3 regions of the Modestobacter sp. SYSU DS0904 genome follow, and region 3 is predicted to be linked to each of the others. Evidence: riboswitches for the same ligand, from Rfam matches in the RefSeq annotation. Region 3 holds a riboswitch; each other region holds the start of a gene.
The links. A riboswitch is a leader RNA that binds a small molecule or an ion and turns the genes downstream of it on or off. The one in region 3 is predicted to bind cyclic di-AMP.
Positions count from the first base shown of each region.

Region 1: another riboswitch for cyclic di-AMP. It lies ahead of ACI79U_RS14150 (LysM peptidoglycan-binding domain-containing protein); the one in region 3 lies ahead of ACI79U_RS02050 (aggregation-promoting factor C-terminal-like domain-containing protein).
Region 2: another riboswitch for cyclic di-AMP. It lies ahead of ACI79U_RS04035 (C40 family peptidase); the one in region 3 lies ahead of ACI79U_RS02050 (aggregation-promoting factor C-terminal-like domain-containing protein).

Region 1 covers NZ_JBJHAQ010000021.1:34,215-38,573, forward strand. The annotation lists gene ACI79U_RS14145 (acyl-CoA dehydrogenase family protein) at 301-1,521, opposite strand; cyclic di-AMP (ydaO/yuaA leader) riboswitch at 1,812-1,985, shown strand; gene ACI79U_RS14150 (LysM peptidoglycan-binding domain-containing protein) at 1,987-2,748, shown strand; gene ACI79U_RS14155 (alpha-amylase family protein) at 2,873-4,359, shown strand, end outside.
Region 2 covers NZ_JBJHAQ010000004.1:92,568-96,926, forward strand. The annotation lists gene ACI79U_RS04025 (serine hydrolase domain-containing protein) at 1-525, opposite strand, end outside; gene ACI79U_RS04030 (DUF3817 domain-containing protein) at 535-882, opposite strand; gene ACI79U_RS04035 (C40 family peptidase) at 1,056-2,216, opposite strand; cyclic di-AMP (ydaO/yuaA leader) riboswitch at 2,232-2,401, opposite strand; gene ACI79U_RS04040 (GNAT family N-acetyltransferase) at 2,827-3,285, shown strand; gene ACI79U_RS04045 (phytoene desaturase family protein) at 3,282-4,359, shown strand, end outside.
Region 3 covers NZ_JBJHAQ010000002.1:172,854-177,212, forward strand. The annotation lists gene ACI79U_RS02040 (universal stress protein) at 179-712, shown strand; gene ACI79U_RS02045 (class I SAM-dependent methyltransferase) at 764-1,411, shown strand; cyclic di-AMP (ydaO/yuaA leader) riboswitch at 1,612-1,746, shown strand; gene ACI79U_RS02050 (aggregation-promoting factor C-terminal-like domain-containing protein) at 1,767-2,690, shown strand; gene ACI79U_RS02055 (YceI family protein) at 2,935-3,534, shown strand; gene mftD (pre-mycofactocin synthase MftD) at 3,699-4,359, shown strand, end outside.

The sequences.
Region 1 (4,359 bases), on a different contig from region 3:
CCGACGAGGTCGAGGCGGCGGTCGTGCAGGTGATGACCCACCTGGTGGAGAACGAGCCGGCCGCGCTGGTCATCCCCGCGCGGCCGGCTGCGGGCGGGCACCGGGCGGTGCAGCCGCTGCACGCCAGCATGGACGACGGGGGCGCCGGCAGCGGCTGCACCAGCTCGGGTTCCCCGACGACGAGGCCACCGAGCTCTCCGCGCTGCACACCCGCAACGTCATGCAGCCCCGACTCCCCTGCACCCGACTCCCCCGCGCCGGGCTCTCCCGGTGGCCGTCGCCCGGCGGCGGGTGCCGCGGTCAGGTGAAGGCGCTGATGCCGGTGATGGCCCGGCCGACGACGAGGGCGTTCACGTCGTAGGTGCCCTCGTAGGTGTAGATGGCCTCGGCGTCGGCGAAGAACCGGGCGACGTCGTGGTCCAGCAGCACGCCGTTGCCGCCGACGACCTCCCGCGCCAGCGCGACCGTCTCGCGCATGCGGACCGACGTCCAGGACTTCGCCATCGCCGAGTCCTGGTCCCGGTAGACGCCGGCGTCCTGCTGCTGGGCCACGCGCACCGCCATGCCCAGCGAGGCCACCAGGTTGCCCAGCATCGTGGCCAGCTTCTCCTGCACGAGCTGGAAGCCGGCGATCGGCCGGCCGAACTGCACCCGGGAGCCGGCGTACCCCAGCGCGGCCTCGTAGGCCCCGGCCTGCACCCCGGCGGTGAACCAGGCGACGCCCGAGCGCATGGACCGCAGCAGGTCGGCCACGTCGCGGAAGGAGGTGATCCGGGCCAGCCGGTCCTCCTCGGGCACCCGCACCGCACGCAGGGTGATGTCGGAGTTCTGCACCATCCGCAGCGCCGTCTTGCCGGTGATGGTGGCCAGCTCGACCCCGGGCGCGTCCCGCGGCACGAGGAAGGCCTTGACCTGGCCGTCGGCGACGTCGCGGGCGACGACGGCAAGCACGTCGGCGAGGACGGCGCTGCCGATCCAGCGCTTCCGGCCGTCGAGCACCCACGTGTCGCCCTCCCTCCGGGCGGTGGTCTCCAGCCCGCCGGCGACGTCGGACCCGTGGTCGGGCTCGGTGAGGGCGAAGGCGCCCACCGCGGCGAAGGAGTCGACCCGGGGCAGCCACCGGCGGACCTGCTCGGCGCTGCCGCCGCGCTCGATGGTGGTGCGGAACAGCCCCGACTGGCCGTTGAAGAAGGTGGCCAGGGAGGCGTCGGTGCGGGCCAGCTCGAAGTTCCGGAACCCGGTGAACAGCGACCGGGTCGCCGCTCCGCCGGCGGTCAGCGACGGCGGGGCGATGAGGTCCAGCGCGGCCAGCGGGGCCACGAGCTGCGCCGGGAACTCCGCGCGCTCCCAGTACTCCGCCAGCAGCGGTCGCGCCTCGCCGTCCAGGAACCGGCGCAGCCGCCACAGCTGGCCGCGCTCCTCCTCGGTCAGCAACTGCTCGTAGCCGAGCGGGTCGCAGCCGGCGTAGAGCCGCTCCCCCGGCGCCACGGCAGCGCTCTCCCGGCCGGCGTGCTCGGTCATGCCTGCGTCGTCACCCATAGCTGCCCTTCGCTGCCGCGCCTGCCCGTCAGGCTCGACCCGTGCCACTTTCCACGACCGCGCACCAGCGGCGGTACCGGGGTCCACCACCCCGGACGGGCCGCGGTGCCCGGACGGCAGGCATCGACGACCGTGTCGGGCGTCTTTCCGGGCGCCGTCGGCGTGCCGTCCACGACGCGCCGCTGACGTGATCGGCACCACAGCGACACCGGGCGGTTCCAGAACATAACGTTCCGGTCACGCCCGCCTCGTGGGCGTGGCGCCGGTCCGCCAAACCCTGCCTGCCGGTCGTCATCCTGAGCATTCAGGGCAGGGGTGGGGGACCCACCGCACACGGCGCGCTGACACCACCAGCCAGCGCGCCTCGGGGTGAAGCCGGCATCGCCGGCCGGGCACCGATCGCCCGAACCCGACAGCTAACCCCGGCGGCGGTGATCGGAGATCACCATGTCTAAGCACCGCGCACCGCGTTTCGTCCGTACCCGTGAGGTCCTCGTGGGCCTCCCCGTCGTGGCGGGCGCCTCCGTCGTCACGCTCGGCGTCCTGAGCTCCCCGGCCCAGGCCCACCCCACCAGCCCGCCCCCCGCGGTCGTCGCTGCACCCGCAGCTGCGCAGGGGGACCAGTACACCGTCAAGCCGGGCGACACGATCGCCGCGATCGCCGCGGCCCACGGCCAGTCCTGGCGGGGGCTCTTCCAGCGCAACGCCGGGGTCATCGGCGGGAACCCGAACGCCATCACCCCGGGGCAGGTGCTGTTCCTCTCCGGCGTCGGGGCGGCTGCTCCCGCACCGGTACCGGCACCGGCACCGGTCCAGGCGCTGATCGCCGCGCCGCAGTCCGCGGTCGCCCGGATCACCAACACCGCGGGCCCGGTGCAGCCGCACGTGGCGTCCGCGGCGGACGCCGTCGTCAGCAACGTGCCGGGCGCCGGTGGTGTCACCATCGGCGGGACCCGGCCCGGCGCCGCCGACATGAACGGCCACCCCGCGGGGCTGGCACTGGACTTCATGGTCATGTCCGACGCCGCCCTCGGGGACGCGGTCGTCCAGTACCACGTCGCGAACTGGGACGAGCTGGGCGTGAAGTACATCATCTGGCAGCAGCGCATGCTCACCTCGCCGACGGGCTCCTGGAGCCCCATGGGCGACCGCGGCAGCGTCACGGCGAACCACTTCGACCACCCGCACGTGAGCTACCAGGCGCGCTGACCCGCCCGGCCCCGGTCGTCCGGAGCCGGACCCGCACCGACGGTGTCCCCTGCCCCTCCCGAGGGGCAGGGGACACCGGCCGTCTCCCCGGGTCGGACGCGGCCGACCGGGGTAGCGACGCGTCATGTTCGATCCGGCCGTCAGCGACCAGTGGTGGAAGAACGCCGTCGTCTACTGCGTGGACGTCGAGCGCTTCATGGACTCCGACGGGGACGGCGTGGGCGACTTCCGCGGCCTGACCCAGCGCCTGCCGTACCTCAGCGGGATGGGCATCACCTGCCTGTGGCTCCTGCCGTTCTACCCCTCGCCCCGGCGGGACAACGGCTACGACGTGGCCGACTACTACTCGGTCGATCCCCGCCTGGGCAGCCTCGGGGAGTTCGTCGAGTTCGTGCGCACCGCCCGCGACCTCGGCATCCGGGTCGTGACCGACCTGGTCGTCAACCACACCTCCAGCGAGCACCCGTGGTTCCGCGAGGCCCGCCGCAGCCGCGACGCCAAGTACCGCGACTGGTACGTCTGGTCCGACGAGCGGCCGGCGGAGGAGCGGAAGATCATCTTCCCCGACGAGGAGGACAGCAACTGGGCGTGGGACGAGGAAGCCGGTCAGTTCTACCTGCACCGCTTCTACTCGTCCGAGCCCGACCTCGACATCTCCAACCCCGACGTCCGGGACGAGATCCACCGGATCATGGGCTTCTGGCTGGAGCTGGGCGTCTCCGGCTTCCGGATCGACGCGGCGCCCTACCTCATCGGCGCCACCGGCATCGAGGACGAGATACCGCAGGACCCGCACGTCATCCTGGAGGACATGCGCGGGTTCCTCTCCCGCCGCCGGGGGGACGCGATCCTGCTGGGCGAGGTCAACCTCGACCCGGGCGAACGGGAGACGTTCTTCGGCGACGGGGGCGACCAGCTGACCTGCCTGTTCGACTTCATCATGTCCGGCACGATCTTCACCGCACTGGCCCGTCGCGAGGCCGGCCCGCTGGGTGACCAGCTGCGCCGCACGCCGCGGCCGCCGCGGACGTCGCAGTGGCTGAACTTCCTGCGCAACCACGACGAACTCAACCTGTCGCGCCTGCCGGAGGACCAGAAGGCCGACGTCATGGCGGCCTTCGCGCCGGACGAGGACATGCGCATCTACGGCCGGGGCATCCGGCGCCGGCTGCCACCGATGGTCGACGGTGACCGCCGACGGGTGGAACTGGCGATCAGCCTGCTCATGACGCTGCCCGGCACACCGGTGCTGCTCTACGGCGAGGAGATCGGGATGGGCGACGACCTCACCGCCCCGGGCCGCGGCAGCGTCCGCACGGTCATGCAGTGGACCGACGGGCCCAACGGCGGGTTCTCCACGGCCTCCGGGAGCCTCGTCGCGCCGCTGGTCGACGACGGCCCCTTCGGGCACCGGGAGGTCAACGTCGCCGAACAGCGCCGGCACGAGGACTCCCTGCTCAACCGCGTGGAGCGGGCCATCCGCGTGCGCAAGGAGTCACCCGAGTTCGGGTGGGGGTCCTGGTCGGTCCTCGACGCCGGCGACCGCCGGGTGCTCGCCCACCGGTGCGACTGGCTCGAGGGCGCGGTGCTGGCCGTGCACAACCTGTCCGG
Region 2 (4,359 bases), on a different contig from region 3:
CACCTCGTCCCGGACGACGTCGGCCCACGGCCGGCCGCGGTGCCGCGCGACCAGCTCGCCCAGCAGGCCGAAGCCGAGGTTGGAGTAGTGGAAGCGCCGGGCGGCGCCGAGCACCACGTCGTCGTCGCTGAGCGGCAGCTCGGCCAGCGTGCCGCCGGGCACGCGCTCCCACCAGCCACCCGGGCTCTCCGAGCCCGCACCGGCGAGGTGGGAGAGGAGCTGACCGACCGTGCGGTCGCCCAGCGGGGTGTCCGGCACGTGCTCGCCCAGCAGGTCGTCGAGGCCCAGGGCGCCCTCGTCGCGCAGCCGCATCACCACCAGGGCGGTGACCGGCTTGCTGATCGAGCCGAGCCGGTACTGGACGTCGGTGCACGGCTCGGCGACGTCACCGCGGCCGGCCGACCAGGCCAGCCCGCCGTCGCGGACGACGCCGGCGACCAGGCTGGGCGCCCGGCCGTCGCGCTGCACGCGGGCGGTGCGCGCCAGCAGGGTGCGGGCGGTGGAGGGCAGCACGGGATCGGCCATGCCGGGAGGCTAGCCAGCCCGGACGGCGGCGGCCTCCCCCACCGGCAGCCGGCCGGTGCGGCGGGCCCAGTGCTCGAACCAGAGGGTGACCAGCGGCGGCACCGAGGCGGCCAGCGCGAGGACGGTGGTGCCGAGCGACCAGCGCAGCACCCGCCAGGCGACCAGCGTCACGACGACGTAGGCCACGAAGACCGCGCCGTGCACCGGGCCGAACACCTGGACCCCGAGCTCGGAGGTGCCCAGCACCCACTTCACGAACATCCCGGCGAGCAGGAGCGCCCAGGACACCGCCTCGGCGACGGCGACGACGCGGAACGTGCGGGCAACGGGGGCGGGGGCGAGCAGACGGGCAGCCACGACCGGGGACAACGAACCACCGGCGCCCCGGTCTCCCGGATGTGACGAAGGACCCCCTCCTCCCACCCTTCGCAGGCTCAGGGCGGGACCCGGGAGGGGCCGTTCCAGGGCCCAGAGACGACGGTGCCCCGGCCGCCGTGAGGCGACCGGGGCACCGTCGTGAGGCGCTGGCGTCAGCCGGCGATCCGCCGCATCGCGGTGATGCTGCCCATCACGTCGATGCTGGCGACCTTGACGACGTCGCCCGAGGTCGGCGCGTGCACCATCTGGCCGTTGCCGATGTAGATGCCCACGTGGCTGACCGGCGAGTAGAAGGCGATGACGTCGCCCGGCTGCAGCTCCCCGCGGGAGACCGCGCGGCCCATGGTCGCCTGCGCCCGGCTGGAGTGCGGCACCTTGATGCCGGCGGCGGCGTAGGCGTACTGCACCAGGCCGGAGCAGTCGAACGACCCCGGACCGGCCGCGGCCCAGACGTAGGGCTTGCCGCGCTGGGCCATGGCGGTGCTGACCGCGGTCGCCGCGGCGCCGCTGGAGGCGACCACCGGGGCGGACGGCGCCGGGGCGGCAGCCGGAGCCGAGCCGCGGGCGGCGTTGCTGCCCCCACCGGCGCGGGCCCCCGGAGCCGGGGCGGAGCCGGCGGCGGACCCGGCGGCCTGATCGGCCGCCGCGGCCTCGGCGGCCTCGGCGGCGTGCTGGCGCTCGGCCTCGGCCCGGGAGGCGGCCTGCTCCGCGGCGGAGAGCCGCTCGTACATCGCCTGGTACTCGGCGATCTGCTTGTTCAGGTCGGTGCGCTGCTTCTCGACCTGGTCCAGCTGGCGCTGCGCCTCGGTGGCGGCGGTCTCGGCCGCGGCCTGGGCCTCGGTGGCCTGCTCGTCGGCCGTGACGGCCTCGCCCAGGATGCCGTTGTTGTGGTCGGCGATGGAGCCCAGCGTGCCGACGCGGTCCAGCAGCTCGTCGGCGGAGTCGCTGGTCAGCATCGCCTGCAGGGTGCTCAGCTGGTCGCCGGTGTAGGCGCTGCGGGCGACCTCGCGGACCCGGTCCCGGGCGCCGACCAGGGCGGCCTCGGCGGCCTCGACCCGGGCGGCCGCGGCGTCGACCTCGGCCTGCTTGGTCTCGAGCTCGACCCGGGCGTCGTTGAACTGCTCGGTGACGACCTCGAGTTCGTGCGCGCGCTCGGCGACCAGGGTGGCCGCCTCGGCGGAGGTGGTGGGTTCGGCCGCGGCGGGCGCGGGGCTGAGCAGCGGGGCGGCCACGAGGGCGCCGGCGGCGAGGAGGGTGACGACCGCCCGGCGGGAGGTGGACCCGCGGCGGGCAGGGTTGAGCGAACTCGCCATGTTCGGCGGGTGGTCCTTTCTTCCAACGAGCCGCCTACCGAGTTAGCTGACGGGTTCGGGTGGGAAGACACCCGGCACCTGCGGCCCGGCTGGGCCGCGCGGTGCTTCACCCCAGTGCTGCGGTGGGTCCCCGGTCCCCTGGCCCGCCGGAGTGCACGGGCCGCGGAGTTCGGCGGCGGTCTGGTCGGTCGCCACCGAGGGGTGGCTGAGGAGCCCGTCCGGACCGTCGCCCACCGTAAGGGCGTTATGGGCTCGTGACAAAGGCTCATTGCGATTTTGTTGAGAAACTCCCGGCGTGTGCTCCAACACGCTCACCGAGCGTGACAGGCGCGCCGGATCGGGCGTGTCGGCCGTCTCGGACACCGCGGTCGGGCGGCCGACACGCTTCCCGAGCTGGGCACCCGGCCGGACGCGGGCAGCGCCCCCGACCGCGGCCGGGCCGGGGAACCCCGACCGCCGTCGGCGACCGTCCGTCACGCTCCGCGAGCAACGGCGCGGCTCAGCGCCGTCGTGGCTCCGCGGTCCCACGGCGCTCCCGGCGCGGCGCTCCCCGACCGCCGACCCGGAGCCTGCTAGCGGGGCCCGGAGCGCGGCGCGCCAGGATGGACCGGTGCCCACCCTCACCACCGCCCCCTGGGACGACCCCGACGTCGCCGCGCTGACCGCCGCCCAGCAGGTCGAGCTGCGCGCCCGCTACGACGGCACCGGCGAGCCGGGGGTGCCGCCGTCCGCCGCCGACGTCGCCGTGGTGCTGCTGGCCCGGGACGACGACGGCACCCCGATCGGCTGCGGCGCCCTGCGCCCGCTGGGCGCGGCGGAGGCCGAGATCAAGCGGATGTACGTGGTTCCCGGCGCGCGCGGCCGCGGGGTGTCCAAGCTGCTGCTCGCCGGGCTGGAGGCCGAGGCGGTGGCCCGCGGCTGGACGACGGTGCGCCTGGAGACCGGCGTCCGGCAGCCGGAGGCGATCGCGCTGTACACCTCGACGGGCTACCGGCCGATCGAGGCGTTCGGGCACTACGTGGGTGCCGACGACCCGCACGCGGTCTTCTTCGCCCGGGAGCTGGGGTGAGCACCGCGGCCCGGTACGACGCGATCGTCGTCGGCGGTGGGCACAACGGGCTGGTCGCCGCCGCCTACCTGCAGCGCGCCGGGTGGTCGGTGCTGGTGCTGGAGCGGCGGGACGTGCTCGGCGGCGCCGCGGTCAGCCAGCAGGTGTTCGGCGGGGTCGACGTCCGGCTGTCGGCGTACTCCTACCTGGTCAGCCTGCTGCCCGACCGGATCGTGACCGACCTGGCGCTGCCGGTCCGCCTGGTCGACCGGGCCGTCGCCTCGTACACCCCGCTGCACCGCGACGGCCGGCACCGCGGCCTGCTGGTGGAGCGGGACGAGGGGCCGGCGACGGCGGCGTCCTTCCGGGCGCTCACCGGTGGCGACGGCGAACTGGCCGGCTGGCAGCGGTTCTACGGCCGGCTGACCACCCTGGCCGAGGACCTGGCGCCCACCCTCACCGAGCCGCTGCCCGGCGAGGCGGAGCTCACCGGCCGGCTGCGCGACCCGGCCATCTGGCACGACCTGCGCGAGCGGCCGCTGGCCGACGTCGTCGCCGACCACCTGACCGACGACGACCTGCGCGGCATCGCCCTCACCGACGGGCTGATCGGCACCTTCGCCGACGTGCACGCCGCCGACGGGCTGGCCGGGCGGTGCTTCCTCTACCACCTGGTGGGCAACGGCACCGGCCGCTGGCGGGTGCCGGTCGGCGGCATGGGCACGGTCAGCGGCGCGATCGCCACCGCCGCCCGCGCCGCGGGCGCCGACCTGGTCACCGGCGCCACGGTCACCGCCCTGGAGACCCGCGCCGACGGCGTCACGGTGCACTGGACCGACGCCGACGGGACTCCCTCGGCGGCCGACTGCTCGTACGCGGTCAGCGGCGCGGCGCCGACGGTGCTCGACGAGTTGCTGGGCGCGCCCCCGGCGCCCCGGCCCTCCGGGTCCCAGCTCAAGGTGAACATGGTGCTGCGGCGGCTGCCCGGGCTGCGCTCCGGGGACGACCCGCACCGGGTGTTCAGCGGCACGGTGCACGTCGACGAGTCGGCCTCGGCCATCGACGCCGCGTTCGCGGCGGCCGGCGCCGGGCGGC
Region 3 (4,359 bases):
ACGGAGGAGGCGAGGGCGTCGACGGCGGCTGCCCCGTCCGGGGGATCCAGCGCCGGTGGAGGTGGACCCGGGACCTCCGGCTCTGTGCGACCGGTGGCCCGTAGGCCAGGCTGGGGGCGAGCAGCCCGGTCATCGATGACCGGGCACGGGAAGCACGGGCACGGATCAGGAGGACGCGGTGACGGAGCAGGGCGGCACGAGGGACGCGCTCGCGGCAGAGGTCGACGAGGCGATGGCCGAGGCAGCGGGAGAGGCCGTGCCCGGGGCGGTCGGCGGTGGGGTCGTCGTCGGTCACGACGGCTCCGGGTGCGCCCAGGAGGCGCTGCTGTGGGCGGCCGGCCTGGCCGAGCGGGCCGGGTGGCCGCTGCACGTCGTCCGCGCCTGGCGGATCGCCACCGCACCCCAGCCGGCCAGCTGGTCGCCGGGCTACGTCCCGCCGATGAGCGACTACGAGAAGGCCGTCCAGGCCGACCTGGAGGCCGACGTCGTCTCGGCGCTCGGCCAGGAGCGTGCCGCGGGCGTCACCTGCCACGTCGCGCACACCGCCCCGGTGAAGGCGCTCATCGCCGCCGCCGGGCAGGCCGACGTGCTGGTGGTGGGCGCCCGCGGCCGCGGTGGCTTCGCCGGCCTGCTGCTGGGCTCGACCAGCGACCAGGTCACCCGGCACGCCCCCTGCCCGGTCACCGTGGTCCGGAGCGACAGCAAGAACTGAGCAGCTCACCCCGGCGGCGCGCGGTCGGGCCCCTGGGTGTCCACTGACGGGGTGCCCGCCCCCGACCGCGTCCCGCCGTCCTTCCTGCAGGCCCACACCCGGGTCGAGCGGCCCACCCTGGTGCCCGAGGTGCAGCTGCACGTCGCCGACGACGTGGTCGCCCTGTGGGAGGCGATGGAGACCGAGGCCGGCGGGGCCGGCCAGGACCCACCGTTCTGGGCCGCGGCCTGGCCGGGCGGCCAGGCGCTGGCCCGGCACGTGCTCGACCGCCCGGAGCTCGTGGCCGGCAAGCGGGTGCTGGACCTCGGCGCCGGGAGCGGGCTGGTCGCCGTGGCGGCGCTGCAGGCCGGCGCCGCGCACGTCGTGGCCAGCGACGTCGACCCGTACTCGCACACCGCGATCGCGCTGAACGCCGAGCTCAACGGGGTGACCGGGATCGAGGTGGTGGGCGACGTGCTGGACGACGACGGGCCCGACGTGGACGTCGTCCTGGCCGGCGACGTCTGCTACGACCGCGACATGACCGCCCGGGTGCTGCCGTACCTGGGCGCCCACTGGCTGCGCGGGGCCACCGTGCTGCTCGGGGACCCCGGACGCGCCTACGTGCCGCGCGAGGGGCTGCTGGCGGCCGCCGTCCACGACGTCCCGGACGCCGACGGTGGCGAGGTCCGCCGGACGACGGTCTGGCGCCTGCCCTGACCCCGCCCGGCCCGCGCCCCGTCACGCACCTCATGGGACCGATGGGGCCTGCGGGACGGATCACACGGCGCTGACCAGGGGCCTCGCCGCAGAAGCCGACGAACTGGCCGCCGAGCATTGTCACGAGGTCGTAACGAGCTCTACCGTGGTCGAGTCCGGCCGGACGTCACGTCCCCATCCGGGGAGCCCGCGCCGGGTGCCGCCGAGTCGCTCTCCGCAGCGATCCGGGGACCCACCGCAGCACTGGGGTGAATCCCGCCCGGGCACGCGCCCGGCCGGGTAGGGCGTCTTCCCGCCCGAATCCGTCAGCTAACCCGGTAGGCGGCCACGGAAGAGCCCGGGAGCCCCCTCCTTCATGTCCCCCCGCACCACCCTGCACGACCACGCCGGCCCCGACCTCCCCGCCGACGGCGACCTGCCCACCGCGGTCCTCCCCGTCGGCGGCGAGGAGACCCCCCGCCGGTCCCGCCGCCTGGCGCCCCCGGCCGGCCTGCGTCGTCCGGCGATGTACCTGGCCGCCGCCGCGGTCGGTGCGGTCGTGGTCAACGTCGTCGTGAGCGGGCAGACCGACGCCCAGGCCACCGCGGCGCCCGAGCCGATGAGCATCGCCACCCAGCTCGGCCTCACCGCCCAGCACGCCGGCACCGTCGTCGCCGAGGGTGAGGTCGGCAACCGGCTGGGCGAGCTGGTGGCCGACCGCAGCCAGCGCCAGGAGGCCGAGGCGGCCGCCCAGCAGGCGCAGGCCGCCGCCGACCAGGCGGCGCGTGACGCGATCGCCGCCGAGGAGGCCCGGCTCGCCGAGGAGGCCCGCAAGGCCGAGGAGGCCCGGCTCGCCGAGGAGGCGCGCCTGGCGGAGGAGGCCCGCCAGGCGGCGGCCGCCCGCAAGGCCGAGCAGGCCGCCGCGGCGGCCCCGCGGGCACCGGCCGCCCCGCGTTCCTCGAGCGGTTCCTCGGGTGGGGGAGCCCCTGCCCCGGCCGCCGCCGCGCCGGCCGGCTCGTTCCAGAGCTACGCGCTGTCCAAGCTCGGCGGCGACTCCGGCCAGTTCTCCTGCCTGGAGAAGCTGTGGGGCAAGGAGAGCGGCTGGAACCCCAACGCGCAGAACCCGCGCAGCACCGCCTACGGCATCCCGCAGTTCCTGGACTCCACCTGGAAGGGCACCGGGATCGCCAAGACCTCCGACGGCTACCGGCAGATCGACGCCGGCCTGATCTACATCGAGAACCGGTACGGCTCGCCGTGCGGCGCCTGGTCGCAGTCGCAGTCCGCCGGCTGGTACTGAGCCGACCCGCGCCGGTGGACCCAGCAGTGACCAGCACGGCAGCGATCCGCACCGCACTGGTCTGCACCGCACCGATCTGCACGCCGGCGATCCGTACCGCACACTGATCGACCCGGCACCGACGAGGAGGGGCCGCCCGCACCGGGCGGCCCCTCCTCGCGTGCCGAACACGCCACCCTGCCCCGATGTCACCCCCATCGGTCAGGATCACCGGGTGGACCACCCAGACCAGGAGGGCTGAACCGTGGGCAAGCACCGGGCACCCGAGCCCGCGGCCTCGGACTTCGACGCCGCGACGGCGGCGTTGGCCGACGTCACCGGCGACTACCTCGTCGACACCGCGCACACCCGCATCGGCGTCCGCGCCCGGCACGCGATGGTGACGACGGTGCGCGGCGCGTTCACCGACTTCGCCGGCACCGCGCACCTCGACACCGGCGACCCGACCGCGAGCACCGTCTCGCTGCGCATCCGCACCGCGAGCATCGACACCGGCGCCCCCGACCGTGACGCGCACCTGCGCTCGGCGGACTTCCTGGCCGTCGAGCAGTTCCCGGAGATGCGCTTCGACTCCACCGCGGTGCGGCAGGTCGACGACGACGTCTACCGGGTCACCGGCGACCTGACCATCAAGGACGTCACCCGCTCCGTCGACATCGACTTCACCCTCACCGGCTCGGCGCTGGACCCCTTCGGCAACACCCGGGTCGGCTTCGAGGGCGCGCTGGCGATCAAGCGCAGCGACTGGGAGCTCACCTGGAACGCCGTCCTGGAGACCGGTGGCGTGCTGGTCAGCGACCGGATCCAGGTGGAGTTCGACGTCTCGGCGATCCGGACCGGCTGACCGGCGCGGTCCCGGCTCCCTCGGCGCCCACCCCTCCGGGAGACGGAAGGCGGTGTGTTCCAGACCACTGCCGCCCGCTACGGTGGCACTGAGTGCCAGCGGCAGGGCCGTGGGCACCGGGGGACGACGGCGTCTCCCGGTCCGAGCAGCAGGGGAGTGCGCAGATGGCGAACGCGTGGTTCGAGACGGTGGCCGAGGCGCAGCGCCGGGCGAAGCGACGGTTGCCGAAGGGCGTCTACGGGGCGCTGGTCGCCGGCTCCGAGCGGGGGCTGACGGTCGACGACAACCTGGCTGCCTTCGCCGAGCTGGGCTTCGCCCCGCACACCGCCGGGCTGGCCAACGGCCGGCAGATGGACACCCACGTCATGGGCCAGGACCTCTCCCTGCCGGTGCTCATCAGCCCGACCGGCGTGCAGGCCGTCCACCCCGACGGGGAGGTCGCGGTCGCGCGCGCGGCGGCGGCCCGCGGCACGGCCATCGGGCTGTCCTCGATGGCGAGCAAGCCGATGGAGGAGGTCATCGCCGCCAACCCGAAGACCTTCTTCCAGCTGTACTGGGTCGGCGACCGCGACCTGATGGCCGCCAAGGTCGAGCGGGCACGACGGGCCGGCGCGGCCGGGCTGATCGCCACGCTGGACTGGTCCTTCTCCTACGGTCGCGACTGGGGCAGCCCGTTCATCCCGGAGCGGATCAACCTGGAGGCGGTGCGGCGGTACGCCCCGCAGGTGGCGCTCAAGCCGAGCTGGCTGTGGGACTTCGCCAAGACCAAGCAGCTGCCCGACCTCACCGTGCCCAACATGGTCGCCAACCCCGGCGACCCGGCGC